2 regions of the Bacillus sp. XF8 genome follow, and region 1 is predicted to be linked to the other one. Evidence: a T-box and tRNA genes for the amino acid it is inferred to sense, from the RefSeq annotation. Region 1 holds a T-box; the other holds one or more tRNA genes.

Region 1 (8,736 bases):
GCAGCTCCTCTATTCCGATGTGATGTTATGTATAATACATTATCGATAATCGGGATACTTGTACCTAATTCCACGTTCTTTACAATTAACCATTTCGATACTTGATCGATGGCAATGACAAATAAGGCTATTAAATAATATATCATTTTCATTTCCCCCACAAAGACAGTGTACCTCAAAATTTTAGCATAGCTACCGTCTTTTCACAATGAACCTTTACGGAAGAATAAAATAAAACGAAAAAAGGTAATATAATATCGTTGTGCCTATCAGACATTTACTTTCTCATATAAAAATTCATGAATTGTACGAGCTGTTGGCATCCTTTGCATTTGCTTTACAGGAATATATTTTCCAGTTTCTTCACAAATTCCATACATGTCGATTTCCATTTTAAATAATGCTCGTTCAACATCTTTTAAATCTTCTCTTATATCATGTAAAAATAATTTCTTTTTCGCATCTTCCTTCATTTCATAACCTAGTTCTTGTCCGAATTCCATACGGTACGTGTGCATCGCTTCTTTTGCCAGTCGCTCCTGTAATTCTTTTTTCATCAATTGCAATTCTTCTTTGATTTCCATGTAGATGTCATTCACGTGTACATTCCTCCCGGCTGCAATGTACCGTTAGTGTGTCCGAAATTTTCTCACTTACCGCTCACACATTTTTCCTTCATAGGAAAGTACTTAAAAATCACTTCATCCTGCCTGATAGAAAATCTATAAGCAATCGAACTTTCCATACATCTGCCAGCTGTTAAGAAAAATCCCTACTGAATGCAAAAAACTGACTACCGTAATAGCAGTCAGTTTTTTATCACATCATTATTTTACATAGTTTTCTTTTACTACTGTTGCACAACGCTCACATAATGTTTCATGTTCAGCATCTTTACCAATTGTTTCAGAAACAACCCAGCAACGTTCACATGTTTCACCAGTTGCCTGCGCTACAACAACAGCTGTATGCTCATATTTCGGAGCATCGATTGGCGCTTCTTCCATTGTTCCACCAAGTTTGTACTCAGAAACAATAAACAATTGTTTTAAATCTTCACTAATAGACTCTAACATTTGTTTCATTTCCGCAGTTGGGAATAAAGTAATGCTCGCATTAAGCGATTTACCAATTACTTTTTCATTACGCGCCACTTCTAACGCTTTTAATACATCGTCACGAAGTGTCATAAATGCATCCCATTTTGTTTTTAGCGCTTCAGCACCCTCTACTTCTACAGCTTCTGGCATATCAGTTAGCTGAACGCTTTCTTCAGTAACACCAGGAATATATGGCCATACTTCATCAGCTGTATGAGGTAAGATTGGTGTTACAAGCTTTGTTAATGCAACAAGAACATCATAAAGTACTGTTTGAATTGCACGGCGGTCATGATGATTTGCAGCTTCGATGTATAAAATGTCTTTTGCAAAGTCTAAATAGAATGAACTTAAATCAATTGTACAGAAGTTATGAATTGCATGATATACTGCCGCAAAATCATATGTTTCATATGCTTCTTTTACTTTTGTAATTAAGTCATTTAATTTCACTAGCATATAACGATCCACTTCACGTAGTTCAGCTGCTGCTACTGCATCTTGACTTGGATTAAAGTCAGCTAAGTTTCCTAATAAGAAACGGAATGTGTTACGGATTTTACGATATACTTCTGCAACTTGTTTTAAAATATCATCTGAAATACGTACATCAGATTGATAATCAACAGAAGATACCCATAGACGTAAAATATCTCCGCCTAATTGATCCATAATTTTCTTCGGCACAACAATGTTTCCAATAGATTTACTCATTTTACGACCTTCACCGTCTAGTACGAATCCGTGACTTAGAACGCCTTTATACGGTGCTTTACCTGTTACTGCAACTGCTGTTGATAATGAAGAGTTAAACCAACCACGGTACTGGTCAGATCCCTCTAAGTATAAATCAGCCGGACGCTGCAGATCGTCACGCTCTTCTAATACAGCTTGGTGAGAAGAACCTGAATCAAACCATACATCCATAATGTCTGTTTCTTTACGGAATTCGCCATTTGGACTAGATGGATGTGTAAATCCTTCTGGTAATAAATCTTTCGCTTCACGTTCGAACCATACGTTAGAACCGTTCTCACGGAATAAATCTGCTACATGATTAATTGTTTCATCTGTAATAATTGGATCGCCATTCTCTGCATAGAAGACAGGAATTGGTACACCCCACGCACGTTGACGAGAAATACACCAGTCACCACGGTCACGAACCATATTATGAAGACGTGTTTCACCCCATGCTGGTACCCATTTTGTTTCTTCAACCGCTTGTAATAATTCGCTGCGGAACACTTCAATAGATGCAAACCATTGCGCTGTCGCACGGAAGATAATTGGTTTTTTCGTTCTCCAGTCATGTGGATAAGAATGCGTAATAAATGTTAGTTTTAATAATGCGCCAACTTCTTCTAGTTTTTCTGTGATTGGCTTATTCGCTTTATCATAAAATAGCCCTTCAAATCCAGGTGCTTCACTTGTTAATACACCCTTATCATCAACTGGGCAAAGAACTTCTAAGCCATACTGTTTACCAACAAGGAAATCGTCTTCCCCATGTCCAGGCGCTGTATGTACACAACCTGTACCAGCATCTGTTGTAACGTGCTCACCAAGCATAACTAGAGAATCACGATCATAGAATGGATGCTTCGCAACTGTATACTCAAGTTCACTACCTTTAATCGTTTTCACAACTTGAGCATTTTCCCACTCTAACGTTTTAGAAACTGTGTCAAATAGTTCAGAAGCGATAATATATTTTTCGTCATTTACATTTACAATGCTGTATTCCAGTTCTGGATGAACAGAAATACCTAAGTTTGCTGGTAATGTCCAAGGTGTTGTTGTCCAAATGATAAATTTCTCGTCGCCTTCTAATACGTTTTTCCCGTCTTTTACTGGGAATGCTACGTAAATAGATGCTGATTTTTTATCTTTATATTCAATTTCAGCTTCAGCTAACGCAGATTCACTTGTTGGAGACCAATAAACAGGTTTTTGTCCTTTATAGATGTAACCTTTTTTCGCCATTTCACCAAACACTTTAATTTGCTGCGCTTCATATGCTGGCTCTAAAGTAATATATGGACGATCCCAATCTGCACGTACACCAAGACGTTTAAACTGCTCACGTTGACGATTTACTTGTTCATATGCATATTCTGCACATAATTTACGGAATTCCGCAACCGTCATTTCTTTACGTTTTACACCTTTATTTGTTAAAGCTTGTTCAATTGGTAAACCGTGTGTATCCCATCCTGGTACATATGGTGCACAGTATCCAGTCATCGATTTGTAACGTACAATAAAATCTTTTAATACTTTATTTAACGCATGTCCCATATGAATGTCACCATTCGCATATGGAGGACCATCATGCAGTACAAATAAAGGACGACCTTTTGTATGTTCTTGTACCTTTTCATAAATGTTCATCTCAGCCCATTTTTCTTGCATTGCAGGCTCACGTTTTGGTAAATTCCCTCGCATTGGGAATTCTGTTTTCGGCATTAGTAATGTGTTTTTATACTCCATGCTCAATTCCTCCTCGAATGTATAAAAGAAAGACCCTAAAAAATGGAATAAAAAAGAGACTTTCTCATCCCCCAAAAAGGGACGAGAAAGTCTCCCGCGGTACCACCCTAGTAGACCATGCATGTATATACAAAGTCCTCTTTATATTCTTAACGCGAATATACGCCTACGCTTACTTTTTTGTTCAGCGCGGAACTCCAGGGTGATATTCCCATTTATCTCCTTATCCTGAGCTTACACCGTCCTCAGTTCGCTATATAAGGTATGAAAAAGGTACTTATCCCTATCTTCGTTTTTCTTAATAAATATGTTGTTTAAAATTATATGTAATAATGAGAAAAACGTCAAGCTTACACTGTTTCTTCTTTCTTTAACAGCTCGTCCACTTCTTCTTCTAGCTCAATTAATTTGTCCCAATCATCGTTGTTTAGCATTTCAAGCTGTGCTTCTAATAGCATACGGAAACGCGTGCGGAATACTTTCGCTTGTTTCTTTAACTCTTCAATATCAAATGCAACTTTTCTTGATTTTACTAAAGCTTCATTAATGATACGATCTGCATTCTTTTCTGCTTCACGTACAATTAATTTTGCTTCTTTTTGTGCATTACGCTTTACTTCTTCCGCTGCTTCTTGTGCAACAACGATAGATTTATTTAACGTGTCTTCAATGTTAGAGAAATGATCTAATTTCCCTTCTAGTTGGGCAACTTTTTCTTCTAATGCTTTCTTCTCACGAATGACCAATTCATAATCTTTGATAATCTGATCAAGAAACTCATTTACTTGATCCTCATCATAGCCACGGAATCCGCGACCAAATTCTTTGTTATGAATATCTAATGGTGTTAACGGCACAAACGCCACCTCCAAGTAGTTATCTAAATTTTCCTCTTTTAATTATATCTTTTCTTCGACAAAATTAGAGATTTTCCTTCTAAAAAACTAATCATTTTAGTATACCATACAAAACTCTCCATTTGTCGCGTTTCGTTTTTCCTTCTACAGAAAATAATTTACTCCGGCCATATCCCCTAACTGAAAAAACATCACCCGGAAAACACTCGTATGCAGTTTGCTCAACCGTTTTCCAATTTACTTTCACAAGGCCGTTTTTTATAAGCGGCTGTATTTTTTGCCGTGATATATGGAGCATTTCAGCTAGCAGGACATCTAATCGAAGTGATGAAACAGTTCCAGACTGTTCTCTCCATTCTTCTTGCAATCGCAATACTTTCTCTGCTTGTACAGAGGAGAGTGAGACCTTCATTTTCCCTATCGATTGTAAATTCATTTCAATGTATGAAACAATTTCTTTTGCAACAATAATTTGGGCACGATTTTCTTGAAGCAAAATATCACCGCACTTTTCTCTTGTGAGACCAAGAGACATAAATGCACCTAATATTTGCCTATGTTCAAGCGTATAAAACTTGGAAGGATAGTCAATTTCTAATACTTCAACTTGAAACTCTTCTTCATTTAAATCAAGGTAACTCGGATAAATAAGAGCTCTTTTCCTTTCCGCTTTTGGCGTAGCACCATAAAGTCGCAAAGTCGCATCTCCTTGATTACCAATTATCGTAGCAACAATTTGTTGCTGACGCGGATCAAGAAAATCCGTTAATTTCACTTGATGATATTCTTCAGCTACCTGTTTCCATTCTAACGCTTTATCTACAAAGACCGCTTCTTCTGGTCTAAAATGCTCATAGATGCTCATTCATCCAACCTCTTGTTACAAGAAATAACTAAACAGACTTATTAAACCACTACTAGCCAATCTCAACGCAATAATTGCAACAAGTGGAGAAATATCAATCATACCAAAAGGTGGGATAAATCTCCGAAACGGCTCTAAATATGGTTCACAAATACGCGATAGAAAATCGCCAAATGTTGATTCTCTAGCCCCTGGAAACCATGATAGAAGAATATAGATAATAAGCGCCCAGGAGTAAATTTGAATGATCAAGACCAATGCTTGTAAAATAATCGTCATGGCGTATTACCACCTCTTTATATTTGTCTCTTCCTCTTCACCGAACAACTCAGAAATGGCCCCAACAATATCAACAGTCTCAGGTGTACAAATAAATGTTTTCGGTCCTAATTTTTGAATATCCCCGCCTATAGCGTATACAGTACCACTTAAAAAGTCAACGATACGCACAGCTTGATCTGTTGACATCCTTTGCAAATTGATGACCACTGCTCTTCTTCCCTTTAAATGATCCGCAATACCTTGTGCTTCTGAATATGTACGCGGTTCTAGCAAAACAACTTTAGAAGACTGCTTCGCTGTTTCAATACTTACAATATTTTGTTTCGGCTGTGCTTTCGTAAGTGGAATATCCTGCTGCTCTGGAGGATCTTGTTGTTTTTTCATTTCAGCTTGCTCCTTTTCCTTTTCGTAAGCTTCTCGCTCTTCCGGTGTGTCAAAAAAGAAGTATTTTACTTTTGACCAACTCATAATAATATTCTCCTTCCTTTTACGCTTTCCCTACTAAAATCGTTCCCAAACGAATATATGTAGCACCCTCTTCAATTGCAATCGTATAATCATTTGACATTCCCATCGATAACTCTTTACACGGAGCATACGATAACCCTAGTTCTTGCACTTGTTTTTGCAACCCACGCAATTCCTTAAAACAATGACGAATTTCTGCTTCTTCCTCAGTGAATGGTGCCATCGTCATCAATCCAACAACTTCAATTTTATCAAACTCTTGCAGGGCACGAATAAGCGCAATTGTTTCTTCTGCTGGTATCCCCTGCTTTGATTCTTCAGACGATGTTTTCACTTGTACAAAACATCGCACTGTTTTTGTAGCCCGCTTTTGAATCTCTTTTGCAAGTGAAATGCGATCCAATGAATGCAAATAATCAATCTCATTAATAATTTCTTTTACTTTTCTTGTTTGTAACGAACCAATGAAATGCCAATTTACTTTTGAACCGAAATGCTCATACTTCTGTAAAAAACCTTCATTACGATTCTCACCTAAATCAGTAAGTCCAGCTTCTATTACTTCATTTGTGTTTTCAATTCCTACTGTTTTTGTTACTGCAACAAGCTTAATCTCATGTGCCGAGCGCTCTGCTCGCTCACATGCTTTTTTGATTTCCTCATTTACGAATATTAAATTTTCTTGCACTGCCACTTGTTTTCAATCCTCCTTAAAGCTTATGAAACTCAACATTCTTCCTGTTTTTCCGCGATCACGGCGATGTGAGAAAAACAATTGTTCTTCACAGCTTGTACAAAGAGACGACATCACAATATGCTCATCTTTTATGCCAGCTTGTATGCATAATATACGATTGATTTCTTTTAAATCAATTGCATATTGTCCGTCTGAAATCACTTTATATGGAACAGGTCCGTTTACCGCTTGTTTTGCTGCTGATAATACGCGATCATCAACTACATAACAGCAGGACCCAATGGCTGGTCCAATCGCAACATAAATCTCATGAACTGGTACCCCTTCTGCTCTCCACTTTTGAATCATTTCTTTTGCAATTTCTTTTACAGTTCCTTTCCATCCAGCATGTGCCAGTCCTATCATACCATGTGATGGTGCATAGAAATAGAGTGGAACACAATCGGCATAACAAGATGTTAAACATACATCTGTATCAGTTGTATAAATACCGTCTGTATTTGGAATACCATCTTCATATAAATAGATTCCTCGCCCTTTTTCCCCTTGTCCTACTTTTTCAACGTGATGATCATGAACTTGCTCTGAACAAATCCAATTTTCTAATGGTTTTTGTAACTTGTTCGCTAAAATACGTCTATTTTCATGAACATTCTCCATCATATCATTCACATGTAACCCTAAATTCATCGCCTGAAAGGAGCCTGTACTTACTCCACCATCTTTTGTCGTAAATCCTGCAGTAATGTTTCCAAGTTCTTTCCACGCTTGTAAATACAATATACCGTCCTCATATATAAATGGTTCTCTCATAAAGCGGCTCCTTTTAATAAAATAACATAAAAAAGCATGGTACTTCCTGTCTATTTTACCATACTTTTATTTTTCCATAATGACAACATAAAAAAAAGAGGAATTTGTAATATTCTTTAAGAAATTGTCGGTGTTTGTATTGATTCTGTTACAGAATTGACATGATCAGCTCTTACTAATATTACATCCTCTCCAATTTTTACAATTTGCTTCCACGGAATGACAAACTCTGCCTCTTTCCCAAATATCCCTAGCATTCGTGTTTGCTTTGAAATAATGACAGCTTGAATCTTCCCTGTGTTCAGATCAATATCTATATCGCTAATGTTTCCAAGCTTTTTTCCGTCAGAGACATTTACAACATCCTTAATTTGAAACTCTGAAATCCGTATCATTGTCATTCTCCCCTTTTATGTTGCTATTTGTAATCGAGAAGTTTCCTTCTGCCAGTAGTTTCACTTTATTGTCATTATATGAACACGCAATCTTTCCTATGAACAGAATCTCAATCATGCACATAAAAAGGTCTCATCTAAAATGATGAGACCTTATCCTTGAATTGTTTTATTCATTTGTTTAATTGCTGATTTTTCAAGGCGCGATACTTGCGCTTGTGAAATTCCAATTTCTTCGGCAACTTCCATTTGTGTTTTCCCTTGAAAAAAACGTTTTCGAATAATCATTTTTTCGCGATCATTTAATCGTTTCATTCCTTCTTTCAACGCCAATTCTTCCACCCATTGCTCGTCCCTTTGTTTCTCATCACTTAGTTGATCCATTACAAAAATAGGATCGCCCCCATCATTATAGATTGGTTCAAATAGTGATACTGGATCTTGAATGGCATCAAGTGCAAAAACGATTTCTTCATGTGTCACTTCAAGTACTTTTGCAATATCCATCGCTGTCGGCTCTTTTGAATTTTCAGCAATAAGCTTTTCTCTTACCTGTAATGCTTTATACGCGATATCTCGCAGTGAACGAGAGACGCGAATTGGATTGTTATCACGCAAATATCTACGGATTTCCCCAATAATCATTGGCACAGCATATGTTGAAAATTTAACATTTTGGCTTAAGTCAAAGTTATCAATGGATTTCATAAGTCCAATGCAGCCGACTTGAAATAAATCATCAACAAATTCTCCCCTGTTGTTAAAT
Region 2 (7,760 bases), on a different contig from region 1:
GCTAAAATGGTTGTGCCTAGGAATGAAATAAATAATTGGAACAAGTAAATGGCTATTCCAACACCAAACATGAGGAATGGATAGATATTATCAACGGCTGATACAATGCCTTGGATATCTTTTTTCTCAAATGTCCCATTGCCGAAGTCACTGTAAGCTTGACTTTGTGTTTGATTGTTATTAATAGATACGACTTTATCTTTTAAGACGAATACACCTTGTTTATTTGTATATGCATTCGTATCTGTTGCATTAGGGTCAAATACGAAAATAAAATCTCCATCTTCTTTTATAATAGGTTCTTTGATGTCAGCATGAAGCTCGCCATTCTCAATTTTAAAATCAGGGAGATCTTTTTCAATTGATTGATGTACAGAAGATACGACATCTTGTACGAAGTTTCCAAATGTAAAAGTTTTTGGGATCGTCGCAAGTAAACACAATAACATGATATATAGAATCGTTTTTCCCATTTTTTGAAAACGAAAAAGCGCCATGTCTTTTGGCGAATACAAACTTTTTACTAGTTGAGTAAATATGGACATATATTCACTTCCTTTGCTATATGTATGATAGGTTGATGCATAAAATCATTGTAACGTAAGAATCTAGAGAACCACAAGCTATATCGCGTGAAATAAAGTTAATACTCCATAATTGGACTGTATAGAAGACTTGCTATATAAAGTGAAATTTTAATCAGTAGAGGTTTTCTTCATCCTCCACTGATTATTAGCCCTCACGAATCGGGGGCTTACTGTCCGTTAATGCGGGATAAAAAATCTTTGTTAATGATTCACTTGCAGTAAAAAATTGTTTTAAGATATAACGGAAAGCAAAAAAGATAAACTGCCAGTAACAGTGGAATTGGTGAGAGTTAACCATTAGTGAGAGGAGGAAGGTAAAAATACAATTGACACTTTTCTTTTTTATATGGTAAATTTATCTTACCTTTCTTAATCAATATGTCTCGCAGTTTGCAGCTTTTATGAATGTTCTGTGGAGACTTGGTGATGAATCTGAATTTCAGTCACCGCTGTATACATAATTCTGGACCCTTAGCTCAGCTGGTTAGAGCAGACGGCTCATAACCGTCCGGTCGTAGGTTCGAGTCCTACAGGGTCCATATCCATTTCGCATGTTTATCATGTAGACGAGAAGCTTCCTTGTAGAAGGAAGCTTTTTTTTACGAAATGTATGAGCATTTTGTTTGAAAAGAAATGGGGATTTTGCTACGTTAATGATAGCAAGAAAATGTGATTTAATTTGTTTTCACCCTATGGCAATTAGGGTAAAATGAAGTTGTATGCCAATTTATTTTGGCAATACATAAAATGGGAGGAATGTAACAATGGCAAAACATGAATTACCAAATTTACCTTATGCGTATGATGCTTTAGAACCTCACTTTGATAAAGAAACAATGAACATCCATCATACAAAACACCACAACACTTACGTAACAAACTTAAATGCTGCATTAGAAGGTCATGCAGAACTAGCTGACAAAAGTGTTGAAGAATTAGTTGCAAACTTAAATGAAGTACCAGAAGCAATTCGTACTGCAGTACGTAACAATGGTGGCGGACATGCGAACCATACTTTCTTCTGGACAATTCTATCTCCAAACGGTGGTGGACAACCAGTAGGTGAACTTGCAGCTGCAATTGAAGCGAAATTCGGTAGCTTTGATGCATTCAAAGCAGAATTCGCAAAAGCTGGTGCAACTCGCTTCGGTTCTGGTTGGGCTTGGTTAGTAGTAAACAATGGTGAGCTAGAAGTAACAAGCACTCCAAACCAAGATTCACCTTTAACAGAAGGTAAAACTCCAGTTATCGGTTTAGACGTTTGGGAACATGCTTACTACTTACATTACCAAAACCGTCGTCCTGACTACATCGGTGCATTCTGGAACGTTGTAGACTGGAACGCAGCTGAAAAACGTTACCAAGAAGCTAAATAATATCGCTTATTCCGTTTTATGTCAGTCGATATTGAAGAAGCTAGGGGAATATTCTCCTAGCTTTTTTGTATGCTTTCTTTTACATAATTGCGTCGGTCTTTGGAAGACTAGAACATGAAGTAAAGGAGAGTTATCTATGAAGTGGAAACATGTAATTGGCGATGTCGAGGTGAATCGTGATTTAGTATTGTTACTTGTTATGGGGGGATTATACACGCTCGCGATTTCTTTGTCCAACACGTTTGTTAACATTTATTTATGGAAACAAACGCAAAACTATTTGAACCTTGGATTGTATAATTTAGCAAGCGTTGTATTGCAACCATTAACATTTCTTTTTGCAGGAAAATTGGCAAAGCGGATAGATCGTGCCATTTTACTGCGAATCGGTGTAGGAACATTAGCGACTTTTTTTATTGTTGTTTTACTCGCGGGAACGCATGCTTCACATTATATTTTATTACTTGGTGGTCTTCTAGGAATTGGATATGGTTTTTATTGGCTGGCATTTAATTTGTTGACGTTTGAAATTACTGAGCCTGAAACACGTGATTTTTTTAACGGTTTTCTCGGCCTGCTAACATCCTTCTCTGGAATGATTGGGCCAATAGCAGCGGGGTATACGATTTCGCGTATGGAGAAGTGGACCGGTTATACGGTTATCTTTTTTCTTTCCCTAACTTTATTTGCAGTTGCTGTTGTCATAAGTTTCTTTTTATCAAAAAGAGAATGTGAAGGGCGCTATGAAATTGTTCAAGTTTTGAAAGAACGTAAGATTGATAAAAACTGGGGAAGGATTACCCGAGCACACTTTTTTCAAGGATTGAGAGAAGGAACGTTCGTTTTTGTTATTTCTGTATACGTCTATTTAGCATCAGGAAGTGAATTTGGGCTAGGAAAGTATAGTTTAGTCAATTCAGCTGTATCCTTTATATGCTACTATTTTGTTGCGCGTATATTAAAAAAGGAATGGAGAAAAAAAGCGATTTTACTTGGTGGAATTATTTTGTATGTCGTTGTATTTTTAGTTATTTTTCATGTTACATATGTAAAACTACTCATTTATGCAGCATGTATCGCCATTGCCTATCCAATTTTACTCGTTCCATATGGTTCTATGACATATGATGTAATTGGAAGAGCAAGGCAGGCGAGAGAGTGGCGTGTGGAGTATATCGTTGTACGAGAGCTATGGCTGAACGGCGGGAGAATATGTTCCATTTTAAGTTTTTTATGTGCGGTATCATTTTTTTCACCAGAAAAAAGCTTACCTGTTTTATTATGTATTCTCGGAGCTGGACATTTACTTATTTATTTTGCTGTTAGAAATGTCAAATATGGGGAGGAGAATCCAAATAAAACAAGGATTCCAGCACCTGAAACAACACAAAATCATACTGAACGAGAAGGTTAACTTCTTCCGTGTTTTATGCTAGAATAAAAAGACATGTAAAACAGCAGTGAGGACACCTATAACAAGGTGTCCCTTTCCTATTACATAGCTGTTGGTAGAGGGGGTTCGTATGAGTAAAAAGAAGAAAAAAAAGAAGACCCACGTTCCGTTTCGGCTTAACGTGTTGTTTTTTTGTGTGTTTTTAATGTTTTCAGCGATCATTGTGAAGCTTGGAATGGTACAAATTGTACATGGTGAGGATTATAAAAATGAGGTTGAAAAAAAAGAAAACGCAACAGTAAGTAATCCGGTTCCACGCGGAAAAATCTTTGATAGGTATGGTCGAGCTGTTGTGGATAATAACCCGGTTCGTACGATTACGTTTACAAGAATGAAGGGGTCGACTTCGGAGGAGCGTTTAGAAACAGCGAAAAAACTTGCGCAGCTAATTGAAGTATCTCCAGATAAATTAACAGAACGTGATAAAAAAGATTATTGGCTTTCTTTACATGAAGAGGAAGCGAAAGCAAAAATTACAAAGAAAGATCGAGCTGAATTAAAAGAGAAAAAAATTGATGATAAAGAAATTGCAGAGCGTCAGCGTAATCGCGTGACAGAGGCAGAAATAAATCAATTAACAGCGGAAGATTTAGAAATACTTGCAATAAAGAGTAAAATGGACGGCGGATATGCAATGACGCCGCAAATTGTAAAAAAAGATGTAACTCCAGAAGAATATGCAATCATTAGTGAGAACTTAGCATTGTTACCGGGTATCGATACAACAGTTGATTGGGAACGTAAATATACTTATGATGATATGTTCCGCAGTGTACTTGGTGGGGTAACAAGCTCAGATGAAGGATTGCCGAAAGAACGGCTCGATTATTTCCTTGTTAGGGATTATAACCGTAACGATCGTGTTGGAAAAAGTTATCTTGAACAGCAATATGAAGATGCACTTCATGGTACGAAAGCAGAAGTAAGAAATGTTACAGATAAAGATGGTAATATTTTAGAAACAATAAACGTGTCTAAAGGACAACGAGGAAATGATTTAAATTTAACAATTGATATGGAATTGCAAAAGCGCGTCGAAGAAATTCTTTCGAAAAACTTAATGAAATTCAAAGGTTCAGAACCACTTTTAGATCGTGCGTTTGTTGTGATGATGAATCCGAAAAATGGTGAAGTGTTATCCATGGCTGGAAAACAACTTGTGGAAGAAAATGGAGAAACAAAGGTGCAAGACTTTGCATTAGGAACGATGACAAGTTCGTATCCGATGGGTTCAACTGTAAAAGGTGCAACATTATTAACTGGGTATCAAACAGGAGCAATTACGCCTGGAACGACATTATTGGATGAACCGATAAAATTAAAAGGTACACCAATCAAATCTTCTTGGAAAACGATGGGGTACATTAATGACCTGACTGCTTTGAAAATGTCTTCTAACGTATATATGTTTAAGACGGCGATGAATATTGCAGGAGTGCCATATGTTCGAGGTGGCACATTAGATATTAAGAAAAAGGCATTTGACGATATGCGTTATTACTTTGGTCAGTTCGGTCTTGGAGTGAAAACAGGTATTGACTTGCCAAATGAATCAGCAGGACTGAGAGGTTCAGAATATACACCTGGTTTCTTATTAGACTTATCAATTGGACAGTATGATAACTACACACCGCTTCAGCTTGCACAATATGTATCTACTATTGCAAACGGCGGTTATCGTATGCAACCACAAGTTGTAAAGGAGATTCGCCAGCCAACAGCGAAACAAGATGAAGTTGGAAAAGTCATTCAATCAATGGAACCGAAAGTGTTAAACCGCATTGATATGCCGGAGAATCAAATTAAACGAATTCAAGAAGGCTTTAGACAAGTGTTTAACGAATCTGGTGGTACGGGTGCGAAATACTTTACAGGAGCAAAATATACAGCGGCCGGAAAAACAGGAACGGCTCAAACTGTATATGGCGGTGACAAAGAAAGTGGGAAAAAAGCAAACGGCGAGCGTGTACAAGTTTATAATTTAACGTTAGTAGGTTATGCACCGCTTGATAACCCAGAGGTAGCATTCTCTGTTGTTGTTCCATGGGTACATGATGATAAAACAGGAATTAATGGGTACATTAGTCGCGAAATTATGGACGCTTACTTTGATTTGAAAAAACAAGAAGTAACAGGTGAAGCGCCAAAAGATGCAAAAGAGGAAAAAGAATAAAAATATGTAAATTTGGCACACTATCTCAAAAGATAGTGTGCTTTTTTTGTATTTTATGCATAGAGTGTAGTAATGGTGGACGAGCATATCATATATGCAAAATAGGGTGTTGAAAAATGGATTCTCTCATAGTATGACCGGTCATATATCTACGTTGGAGAAAAGAAGTGAAAATGAGAAAGAAACATCGTATTCCTCCACATTATGTTGAACTTTACAAAACTTTTACAAATTATTAAAACCGAATTAATAGTTCGGCAGTATTCTTATATTTGTAATCCTGTTACTTCGGGATACTTCTAGGAGGAGCAACACGTGAAGTGGACAAGAAAATGTATCAAGATTTTAGTAATATCGACATGCTTTATATTTTCGTATGTGTCTACTACATCCGCTACTAATGATGTGAGGGAAGTGAGAGTTGATGGATCCTCAACCGTCTTTCCTATTATGGAAGCGATAGCGGAAGAATACACAAAAAAAGACCCACGTGTAAAAATTTCTATTAGTATATCTGGGACAGGAGGAGGATTTCATCGGTTTGGAAAAGGTGAAGTAGATATTAATAATGCTTCACGCAAGGTGAAACCAGTAGAAAAAGACTTTATGAGAAAAAACTCCATCCAGTTTACACCATTTGAAATTGCTTATGATGGCCTCACAATCATTGTGAATCGTCAAAATACATGGGCAGATAATATGACGATAGAAGAATTGCGTCTATTATGGAGTGAAAATGGAAAAACGAAACGATGGTCACATATTCATCCGAAATGGCCGCATGAAAAGGTGCAATTTTATGCGCCAGGTGTTGATTCCGGTACGTATGATTATTTTCAAAGTGTTGTCTTGCAAAATAAACGTCTTGCAAAAACAGTTTCTTTATCTGAAGACGATCAAGTCATTATGCAAGGGGTAATGAATGATAAAAATGCAATTGCATTTGTGGGATATGCGTACTATATGGCAAATCAGGATAAGGTAAAAGCCATAAAAGTAAATGGTGTACGACCAACGAAAGAAACCATTCAATCTGGTGTTTATAAGCCATTGTCAAGGCCGCTATTTGCTTATGTAAATCATGCTTCTATTCGAAAGAAAAGCAGTGTGGCAGAGTATGTGACATTTATGTTGCAACATGCAGGCCAGCTTGCGGAAGAAGTCGGATATGTTAAGTTGCCACAAAAGAAATATAGTGAACAGCTGCGAATGTTAACAGAAATAAAAAGATAATGTCAGGATGGAAAGGGGTTTTCATCTTTGGCCCGAAATGACAAAAATCAAATTACATTTTCTGTGCAACATTTGATTGAAAGAAATACAATCAAAAGAAAAAAAACGCAGCGAATCAATCGAATGGTTCCGTTACTATTAAAGGCAATTGCTAGCGTATCTATTATAACGACAATCGGCATTATTGTTACGCTAGCGAATGAAACGATTATGTTTTTTCGTGAAATACCAATGTATTCTTTTTTCACTGAAAAAGAATGGTTACCATTTTTTGAAGAGCCTAAGTTTGGAATATTGCCTCTTGTCTGTGGGACCGTACTTGTAACAACAATCGCTATGATAGTAGCTATTCCGATTGGACTAGGGTGTGCCATATTTTTAAATGAATATGCTTCACACTTTGTTAGAAAAGTGTTAAAGCCCATTTTAGAACTACTAGCAGGCATTCCTACAATTGTATATGGTTTTTTTGCTTTAACGATTGTTACACCAGCCCTGCAACGTATCATTCCAGATTTACAGTTTTTTAATGCGATTAGTCCAGGGATTGTTATAGGGATTATGATGGTTCCTACAATTGCTTCTCTTTCTGAAGATGCGATGGGAGCTGTATCGAAAGGTATAAAAGAAGCTTCACTTGGGCTAGGCGCTACTCGTTTTGAAACTGTGCGAAAGGTTGTATTTCCAGCTGCGTTTACCGGTATTATGGCTGCAATTCTATTAGCGGCTTCACGTGCAATTGGTGAAACAATGATTGTTGTCATTGCTGGAGGTTCAACCCCAAATGTATCGATAGATCCGACGCATTCCGTTCAAACGTTAACGGCTTATATTGTGCAAGTAAGCTTGGGTGATGCACCTCATGGAACGCTTGCATACTATAGTATGTACGCTGTAGGTGCGACGTTACTTATGTTTACATTCATGATGAATATGAT

The links. The T-box of region 1 lies ahead of ileS2 (isoleucine--tRNA ligase). A T-box ahead of a tRNA ligase gene usually reads a tRNA of that ligase, here a tRNA-Ile.
Region 2: it encodes a tRNA-Ile, which carries the amino acid that the T-box ahead of ileS2 (isoleucine--tRNA ligase) is inferred to sense. The anticodon was not compared.

What each region holds. Positions count from the first base shown of each region.
Region 1 covers NZ_JAGDQK010000003.1:118,282-127,017, forward strand. Annotated here, with positions in the region: gene lspA (lipoprotein signal peptidase LspA) at 1-146, opposite strand, end outside; gene J4P91_RS03775 (TraR/DksA C4-type zinc finger protein) at 270-599, opposite strand; gene ileS2 (isoleucine--tRNA ligase) at 828-3,593, opposite strand; T-box leader at 3,668-3,892, opposite strand; gene divIVA (septum site-determining protein DivIVA) at 3,944-4,450, opposite strand; gene J4P91_RS03790 (YlmH family RNA-binding protein) at 4,542-5,315, opposite strand; gene J4P91_RS03795 (YggT family protein) at 5,331-5,594, opposite strand; gene J4P91_RS03800 (cell division protein SepF) at 5,601-6,065, opposite strand; gene J4P91_RS03805 (YggS family pyridoxal phosphate-dependent enzyme) at 6,085-6,759, opposite strand; gene pgeF (peptidoglycan editing factor PgeF) at 6,766-7,575, opposite strand; gene J4P91_RS03815 (YlmC/YmxH family sporulation protein) at 7,692-7,970, opposite strand; gene sigG (RNA polymerase sporulation sigma factor SigG) at 8,124-8,736, opposite strand, start outside.
Region 2 covers NZ_JAGDQK010000005.1:65,356-73,115, reverse strand. Annotated here, with positions in the region: gene J4P91_RS05690 (DUF1189 domain-containing protein) at 1-545, opposite strand, end outside; tRNA gene J4P91_RS05685 (tRNA-Ile) at 1,053-1,126, shown strand; gene sodA (superoxide dismutase [Mn]) at 1,352-1,963, shown strand; gene J4P91_RS05675 (MFS transporter) at 2,100-3,377, shown strand; gene J4P91_RS05670 (peptidoglycan D,D-transpeptidase FtsI family protein) at 3,487-5,589, shown strand; gene J4P91_RS05665 (PstS family phosphate ABC transporter substrate-binding protein) at 5,905-6,822, shown strand; gene pstC (phosphate ABC transporter permease subunit PstC) at 6,850-7,760, shown strand, end outside.